DNA from 3 places in the Bacillus sp. JST-5 genome. Region 1 is predicted to be linked to each of the others. Evidence: predicted binding sites of a transcription regulator. Region 1 holds the regulator's gene; each other region holds the start of a gene.

Region 1 (3,257 bases):
TAAACTAGTGTAGCTAATGCAGCAATAACAAGAATTCCCTTCAATATTTTTTTCATAATAAAACATCCCCTTTCGATTTTTTTACTAATTTTAATTCTTTTTGATATAACTGTGCTGCTAATTTATATTTTCTATTTTTAAAATAATAAGCACTTAATTCATGATAAATTTCGTATGAATATTGTAATTGACCTCTAGACTCAAATTCATCTGCTAGCAATAATAATTTCTCTAATAAAGAAGGTATTTTTGATGAATCTAATTTAATTTCTAAAAGTAAATATTCTTTTTTATTATTTTTAATTTGTTTCTTTAATTCATTGAACTTTTCAACTTGATTAGTTGTGGTGTAGATGTCTAGAATTGACCAATAAGAACTACTTGGGTCAATGCCGAGTTTTTCTTTTAATTCGATTGATTTTTGAAAATAATCAATTGATTTTTGATAGTCTTTTTTAGATTTATAGATTACTCCTATATTATGAAGTAAACGAGTTTTTACCTCTAAAAAATTGTAGGTATTTGCTATTTCCATAGTTTTGTATGCATAATTTAAAGCAGAATCATAGTCCGATTCTTTCCAGTATATTCCTAATAATATGTTATAAGTTTCAGCGATAAATTCCCATAAATGGTTATTAAAGAATAAAAGTAATGCCTTTTCTGCATGCTGAATTGCATGAACTCTTTTGTTTAAGTGGTGAAGGATGATTAGAATATTAAATTCAATAATAGCTCTAATTTTAGTAGGTAAGTCATACCTTTTCAAAGTTTCTAAATATTTTCGACTTTGCTCGTAATTTTTTACTTCAAAATATTGAAGAGACAACAAATAGACATAACATTGATGTATGTAACTTGGATAACTGACATCACCCTCCGTTACATAGTGTTTTACTAGCGAGAAGAATTCTTCGTAAGGTTCACCAGATTTAATGAGAAAGCAAGTTTTTAATATTATAAACAGTGTTTCTTGCTCGATGTTGGATATGTAGCCTTTATGATCGATGTAATCTACGATCTCTTTTGCTTTCTTTAAATCTGTGAAAATCAGATATAGGAGTTGACGTAGTGGTTGATCAATCGATGCATCTCTTTTTTCATACCACAACAAATAATCTTCTGGAACATCGTATTTCCTCGCTAGTAATATTAGTATATCCTCTGAAGGGTAAAATCGTCCATTCTCAATATTGCTTAAATGTGTCGATGAGAGGATTCCGGCGCCTGCTTGATCGAGAGAAAGTCCCGATTTTTTTCGAAGATAAGACAATCTTTTGCCTATATGCAAAATTGTCATCCCCTTTCCATGAAAAAAAGCATATATTTTAATATAATATTAATTTTTAAAAAAATAAAATTTTTTATTAAATGGGCACTATAAAAACTACATTTTTTTACAAATATGTAAACAATTCTATATTTTTCTCGTATATTTTTCGTCATTCGATATTTAATAAAACTTTATAAATTTCTTCAACCGACAATTGCACTATTTATCCATTAATTTCCTTTGTGGTCCTATTTACCTATTAAAATGTCACATAATTTCATCAAATATGAAAAGACCATCCTTGTCGGATGGTCAAAAAAGTCCTTTAATGAATTCTTCTGTAAACTCCAATGACTTTTCCTAAAATAGATACGTTACGAACAATGATAGGATCCATGGAGGAGTTTTCTGGTTGTAGGCGAATAAAATCTTTTTCTTTAAAGAATCTTTTGACTGTTGCCTCATCGTCTTCGGTCATTGCGACAACAATATCACCGTTGTTAGCTGTTTTTTGTTGGCGAACAATGACATAATCCCCATCAAGTATCCCCGCTTCAATCATACTGTCTCCCATAATCTCTAGCATGAAGATTTGTTCGTCATGCGGTGCGAAACTTTCTGGTAGAGGAAAATATTCTTCTATATTTTCAACAGCGGTAATGGGTTGTCCTGCTGTAACTTTTCCGATAATTGGGACATTTCGTACCGGAATGGTTGGAATATTATCTTCTTCTAAATTTAATATTTCTATGGCTCTTGGTTTTGTTGGATCACGGCGAATTAAACCTTTGCTTTCCAATCTTGCTAAGTGACCATGAACCGTTGAGCTAGATGCAAGCCCCACTGCTTGGGCAATTTCTCTTACGGAAGGCGGATATCCTTTTTCACGTACTGAATCTTTAATATATTCCAATATTTCTTGTTGACGTTTAGATAATTTAGTCATATAGCACACCTCAACGACTATTAATTAACTACATTGTAGCATGTTTTGGAAATAGATACAAACATAAGTTCGAATTTTTCTGTTGACACAAACATATGTTCTGTATAAAATTAAATTATCAAACAGAACATATATTCGTATGAGGTGAAAATCATGGTAGTGAAAAAAATATGGTCAAATTTTTCTTTTGTAATTATTTTCATGCTAATTTCGTTCGTATGTTTATATATAATGATTAACCGATTTTCTATGGTCCCTACACATGAAGATTTTGTTACAATTGTAGCTGGAGATCATGAAAATTTATGGGAAATGGCTGAACAATATAAACATCTTCACAATATGGATACTGATGAATTTATTCTATGGGTAAAAAAAGAAAATCAACTACAAACTTTTCGATTAGAAAAGGGTACGGAAATTGTACTTCCTATTCAAAAAGATCATCTAGATATTCGACATCTTGCAGGTGGAAATGAATAATGAATAATCAAAGAGCAATCATCTATTGTAGAGTTAGTACTAATAAAGATACTCAAGAAACTTCATTAATTAGGCAACAAGAGGAATTAACCCATTTTGCTAAAAAATTTGGTTTTCAAATTGTTGATACGGTATTGGAAAAAGCAAGCGGATATGACTTAGATCGTGATGGGATGTTGAAAATATTATCAATGGCGAAAGACGGTAGTTTTGATATATTGCTTATACAAGATGAAACAAGACTTGGAAGAGGAAATGCTAAAATTGTTCTTTTACATTGTTTAATGAAAGAAGGAATTTCTTTATATACAATTGATCAGAACGGAGAGTTAAAATTATCTGAATCCGATTCAATGGTTTTGAAAATTGTTAGTCTCGTTGAAGAGTATCAAAGAAAAATACATAATATTAAAATTCAGCGTGGGATGAAAAAAGCAATCGAAAAAGGTTATCAACCAGAGAAAAATTTTAAAAATCGTTCTTCCTCTGGTGGTAGGGATAAAAAAGAAGTTCCCATTGATGAAATTATCCAATTGCGAAATAAAGGATTAACAT
Region 2 (3,257 bases), on a different contig from region 1:
TATGAGAGAGCTTACACCAGCTCTTCACCGTTTAGGTCTAATTGTTTCAATGGATATTACGTTTATTTCCGATAGTGAAAATTGGTCGATGTTTTATGAGAGAGAGAAACTTACAAATATTGTGGATTATTTAATCGTTATGGTTTACGACGAACACACTTCTCTTTCCTCAAAGGCAGGAAGTGTTTCAAGTCTTCCTTGGGTAGAAAATAATCTCGTTTCATTGTTAAAAATTATTCCGAATGATCGATTAATTTTAGGGATTCCTTTTTATACAAGGTTATGGAAAGAAACGATAAATGATCATGGGGAAATCCAATTGAGTTCAATAGCGCTGACGATGAATGAAGCGGAACAATGGGTAAAAGACCATGATCTCACACCAGTCTTTGATGAAGAAACTGAACAATATTATGTGGAATATGAAAATATCGAAGAAAATACGTTATACAAAATGTGGTTAGAAGATCGAAGTTCATTGATGAAACGAATTCAACTCACACAAAACTATGAACTGGCAGGCATTGCTGGTTGGTCGCGTTATTTCGGAAACGATATGGCATGGGCATCATTTGGAGAAATGTATGCAACTAATCAAAATGAGGAATAACAATTGAAAGAAGAAAGTTTATTATATTAAAAGGACTTTCCTTCCATTTAGCGAATATGAAAAGTAAGATAGGTATAGAAAGGATGAGACTTTCGTGATTGAAAATCCTTCAAGAGAAGAAATCGGTAAAATATTAAAAAAAGCCAAACGAATTGCCGTTGTCGGTTTAAGTGATAATCCAAATCGTACATCGTATATGGTTTCAAAGGCGATGCAGGATGCTGGATATGAGATTATACCTGTCAATCCAATGGTTGATGAAGTTCTAGGGGAAAAGGCAGTTTCTTCTTTAAAGGAAATTGAGGGTCATGTCGATATTGTTAATGTATTTCGGCGTTCTGAATACCTACCAGAAATAGCAAAAGAATTCGATGAGATCGATGCTGATGTTTTTTGGGCTCAATTAGGAGTCGTTAATGAAGAAGCCTATCAATTTTTAAAAGAGCGTGGATATACGGTTATTATGGACCGTTGTATTAAAGTAGAACATGCATTAACGAAATGATGGAAATCCCGCCAATGATTTCGGCGGGAATTTCCTTTTCCAACTTGCTCACATTTCAAAGGCATCATTTATTGTTTCATAAAAAATTTATCATAGACTTTATTTTCTCATTTGATTATCATAATAAGGAACATATGTTCGAAATGTTTTTACGTATAGAAAGGGGAATGGATGTGGCAAAAGTACGACAGTCAGAATACAATGACGATTCCATTCAAGTGTTGGAAGGATTAGAAGCAGTACGAAAACGACCTGGAATGTACATAGGGAGCACCGATGCTAGAGGCTTACATCATTTAGTGTATGAAATTGTTGACAACTCTGTCGATGAAGCACTCTCAGGATTTGGGGATCATATAATCGTAAAAATACATAAAGACAATAGTATAAGTGTTGAAGACAAAGGTCGTGGTATGCCAACAGGGATGCATAAAACAGGGAAACCGACACCTGAAGTAATTCTTACCGTCCTTCATGCCGGTGGTAAGTTTGGACAAGGAGGATATAAAACGAGCGGTGGACTTCATGGAGTAGGTGCCTCCGTTGTAAATGCGTTGTCCGAATGGTTAGTTGTCACGATAAAACGAGATGGCTACATATATGAGCAAAGATTTGAACATGGTGGAAAGCCAGTTACTACTCTTGAAAAAATCGGAAAGACGAATCAAACTGGGACAAAAACGCATTTTAAACCCGATCCGACAATTTTTTCAACAACAACATTTAATTATGAAACGTTGTGTGAAAGATTACGAGAATCTGCTTTTCTTCTAAAAGGATTAAAAATCGAAATTTTTGATGAACGTACAGGTAACCACGAAGTGTTCCAATATGAAAACGGTATTAAAGCTTTTGTTGAGTACATAAATGAAGAAAAAGATGTTTTACATCCTGTTGTTAGCTTTGAAGGAACACAAAATGATATAGAGGTAGAGTTTGCTTTCCAGTTCAATGATGGATATTCAGAAAATATCTTGTCCTTCGTCAACAATGTCCGGACAAAAGATGGGGGAACACATGAATCTGGAGCTAAGAGCGCGTTTACCCGCATTTTTAATGAATACGCTAGAAAAACCGGACTACTTAAAGAGAAAGATAAAAATTTAGAAGGATCCGATATTCGCGAAGGTTTATCCGCCATCATTTCTGTTCGAATTCCTGAAGAAAAATTACAGTTTGAAGGGCAAACAAAAGGAAAATTAGGTACGACAGAAGCTAGAAGTGCCGTTGATGCTGTGATTTCTGACCAATTATCCTACTATTTAGAAGAAAATCCTGATATTAGCTCTCTCTTAATTAAAAAAGCGATTAAAGCTTTTCAAGCTAGGGAAGCTGCAAGAAAAGCTAGAGAAGATGCAAGAAGCGGAAAGAAGAAAAAAAGAGCGGAATCCGTATTGTCAGGAAAACTTACTCCTGCTCAATCAAGAAATTCTAGCAAGAATGAACTTTTCTTAGTAGAAGGGGACTCTGCAGGTGGGTCAGCTAAACAAGGTCGCGATCGACGTTTTCAAGCCGTTTTACCACTACGAGGTAAAGTCATTAATACGGAAAAAGCTAAGCTCCAAGATATATTTAAAAATGAAGAAATTAACACGATTATTCATGCGATTGGAGCGGGAGTTGGAGCTGATTTTAACATAGAAGATTCCAACTATGACAAAATTATTATTATGACCGATGCTGATACGGATGGCGCCCACATTCAAGTTCTGCTTTTAACATTCTTCTATCGATATATGAAACCATTAATCGAGGCTGGAAAGGTATATATTGCTTTGCCTCCTCTTTATAAAATTAGTAAAGGATCAGGAAAGAAAGAAATTATAGAATATGCATGGACAGATGATGAGTTGCGAGAAAAAACGAAAAAAATAGGTAAAGGTTATATGATCCAACGTTATAAAGGGTTAGGAGAAATGAATGCGGATCAATTATGGGAAACAACGATGAACCCTGAAACACGTACGCTTATCCGTGTCCGTATTGATGATGCAGCTAGAGCAGAAAGAAGAATCACGACACTAATGGGAGATAAAGTAGAGCCGCGGAGAAAATGGATTGAAAATAATGTAGCATTTGGTTTAGAAGAAGATGGAAGCATTTTAGAACAAGAGAAAGGTTCCCTTGTTGTTGAGGAGGTTC
Region 3 (3,257 bases), on a different contig from region 1:
CCAAAAAGAGAAAGAGAAAAGATGAACAAAACCATATTAATGAGTCATGGTTAATTCCATACGCCGATATTTTAACGCTATTATTAGCACTATTCATCGTATTATTTTCCATGAGTGAAATAGATTCTAAAAGGTTTGAACAGTTATCAAAAGTGTTCAGCGGAATGTTTACAAGCGGTACGGGATTGTTAGAATACCAAAACCCAATGCCGGAAGATCAAATCAGCCCTATAGAAGAGAAAAAGAAAGCTAAAGATGCAATTGAAAAAAGATTGGATACGGAAGAACTTAAAATGATTCAAGGAAAAATTAATCATTTTATTAACGAAAGAGGATTATCCAATGATCTTCAAACATCGTTAACGGATGAAGGATTGCTAGTAAGAATTAAAGATAGTATTTTATTTGAATCAGGAAGCGCGACCGTACGTGAAGAGTATATGGAAACCGCAAGAGAAATTAGTGAATTGCTAGTTATCGAACCTCCAAGAAATATAGTTATTAGCGGGCATACGGATAACGTTCCAATACATACAGCACAATTTGCTTCTAACTGGGAATTGAGTGTTATGAGAGCAGTGAACTTTTTAAAAATTTTATTAGAAAACGAGAAACTCGATTCCGCTTGGTTTAGTGCAAAAGGATATGGTGAACATGCTCCAATTGCAAGTAACGATACCGAAAAAGGTAGACAAAAAAATAGAAGGGTAGAAATTTTAATATTACCAAGAACAAAAAACTAGCAGCAATGCTAGTTTTTTATTTTGTCAAATTGGTAGTCACAGCAATCAATTGGTCGCCTCTCACTTAATTTTTTTTTGCAACATTTTCATAAAAATATTGGTTTGAAAGTTAGGAATTAGTTTTGTAAACAAAAACTGTATGGTTGAAATGTAGGGCGACGACTCCTGCGGGAAAAGCACGAGCCGAAAATCCATTTTTGGAGGTATAAGCTGACAAAAATTAGTTGAGGCCGTGCCCGCGGAAAGCGTTCGCCCGAAATGGGAATCCATATAAAATAATTTTTTTTACAAAAAATTTAATATTAGTGACAACCAATATTCCAAAAAAATAACTATATTCCATCCAAATTGGCAATAGTGAAAGATAGAGAAGAAGAAAAACGAATGTTTGTTCGCTTTTTTGTAGTTTTTATCCACTATATGTGATAAAATATAAATATTGTTTAGACTGTACGAATGGAGAGGTGGCGATAAAGGTGGACCATAAATTTGAACTTGTCTCTAAATACAAACCTCAAGGAGACCAACCAGATGCGATTAAAAAATTAGTGGAAGGAATCAAGAATGGAAAAAAACATCAAACGTTATTAGGGGCAACTGGAACAGGAAAAACGTTTACGATCTCAAATGTCATTCAAGAAGTCAATAAACCGACATTAGTCATTGCGCATAACAAAACATTAGCAGGACAACTTTATAGTGAGTTCAAAGAATTTTTCCCTAATAACGCGGTTGAATACTTTGTCAGTTATTACGACTATTATCAACCGGAAGCATATGTTCCACAAACAGACACATATATCGAAAAAGATGCAAGTATCAACGATGAAATTGATAAATTGCGACATTCCGCCACATCATCTTTATTTGAACGGAAGGATGTTATTATTATCGCCAGTGTCTCTTGCATTTATGGTTTAGGTTCTCCAGAAGAATATCGAGAAATGGTCGTTTCATTACGTGTAGGCATGGAAATTGAACGAAATAAATTATTACATAAATTAGTAGATATCCAATATTCAAGAAATGATATCGATTTTCAGCGCGGAACCTTTCGCGTACGAGGGGATGTTGTAGAAATATTCCCTGCCTCTAAAGATGAACATTGTATTCGTGTTGAATTTTTCGGTGATGAAATTGACCGCATTCGTGAAGTAGATGCTTTGACTGGTGAGATAATCGGCGACAGAGAGCACGTTGCGATTTTCCCAGCATCTCACTTCGTCACAAGAGAAGAAAAAATGAAATTAGCGATTGAAAGTATTGAAAAAGAGTTAGAAGAACGATTAGAAGAATTACGATCTCAAAATAAGCTTCTCGAAGCGCAACGTCTTGAGCAACGGACACGTTATGATTTAGAAATGATGAAAGAAATGGGATTTTGCTCCGGAATTGAAAACTATTCAAGACATCTAACTTTACGTCCACCGGGCTCTACACCATACACATTACTTGATTATTTCCCGGATGATTTCTTAATTGTCATTGATGAATCCCATGTTACATTGCCGCAAATTCGAGGAATGTACAATGGGGACAGAGCAAGAAAACAAGTATTAGTGGATCACGGATTCCGATTACCATCTGCTTTAGATAACCGTCCACTTACCTTTGAAGAATTTGAGAAGCATATCAATCAAATCATCTATGTATCAGCTACCCCAGGACCTTATGAGTTAGAACATTGTCCGGAAATGGTTGAGCAAATTATCCGTCCAACTGGTCTATTGGATCCTACCGTGGAAGTGCGCCCAATTGAAGGACAGATTGATGATTTAATTGGCGAAATTCAAGACCGAATCAAGAAAAACGAGCGTGTGCTTGTGACGACGTTAACGAAAAAAATGGCAGAAGATTTAACCGACTATTTAAAAGAAATTGGAATTAATGTTCAATATCTACACTCTGAAGTAAAAACATTAGAACGAATTGAAATTATACGAGATTTACGACTAGGAAAATTTGATGTGTTAGTCGGAATTAACTTATTAAGAGAAGGTTTGGACATTCCAGAAGTATCATTGGTGGCAATCTTAGACGCAGATAAAGAAGGATTTTTACGTTCTGAACGTTCTTTAATTCAAACGATTGGACGTGCAGCACGTAATGCGAACGGAAAAGTCATTATGTATGCAGATAAAGTGACACATTCAATGGAAGTAGCGATTAAGGAAACGAGAAGAAGAAGAAAGATTCAAGAAGAATATAACCTTAAACATGGAATTACACCGAAAACAATTCAAAAAGAAATTCGAGATGTCATTCGTGCAACGTATGCAGCAGAGGAAGAAGAATCTTATGTAGTGAAACCAGGAGGAAAACTCAACAAAAAAGAAAGAGAAAAATTAATAGCCAACTTGGAAAAAGAAATGAAGGAAGCTGCGAAAAACTTGCAGTTTGAAAGAGCGGCAGAGCTGCGTGATCTCATTTTAGAGTTAAAAGCGGAAGGATGACAGATGTATGGTGATGAAAGAAATTGTAGTTAAAGGAGCAAGAACTCATAATTTAAAAAAC

What was found. The regulator LexA, encoded in region 1, represses DNA repair genes until DNA is damaged. The targets are predictions, from matches to a motif close to CGAACATATGTTCG.
Region 2: parE (DNA topoisomerase IV subunit B) is a predicted target of LexA. The motif match lies at 1,243-1,256, and genes of this name have one in related genera.
Region 3: uvrB (excinuclease ABC subunit UvrB) is a predicted target of LexA. The motif match lies at 1,125-1,138, and genes of this name have one in related genera.

The regions. Positions count from the first base shown of each region.
Region 1 covers NZ_JBYLHW010000020.1:31,644-34,900, reverse strand. Annotated here, with positions in the region: gene AC3ASS_RS06275 (hypothetical protein) at 1-56, opposite strand, end outside; gene AC3ASS_RS06270 (tetratricopeptide repeat protein) at 53-1,291, opposite strand; gene lexA (transcriptional repressor LexA) at 1,599-2,219, opposite strand; gene yneA (cell division suppressor protein YneA) at 2,373-2,702, shown strand; gene AC3ASS_RS06255 (YneB family resolvase-like protein) at 2,702-3,257, shown strand, end outside.
Region 2 covers NZ_JBYLHW010000007.1:32,236-35,492, reverse strand. Annotated here, with positions in the region: gene AC3ASS_RS03155 (glycosyl hydrolase family 18 protein) at 1-610, shown strand, start outside; gene AC3ASS_RS03150 (CoA-binding protein) at 708-1,115, shown strand; gene parE (DNA topoisomerase IV subunit B) at 1,289-3,257, shown strand, end outside.
Region 3 covers NZ_JBYLHW010000015.1:9,474-12,730, reverse strand. Annotated here, with positions in the region: gene motB (flagellar motor protein MotB) at 1-743, shown strand, start outside; gene uvrB (excinuclease ABC subunit UvrB) at 1,220-3,196, shown strand; gene uvrA (excinuclease ABC subunit UvrA) at 3,204-3,257, shown strand, end outside.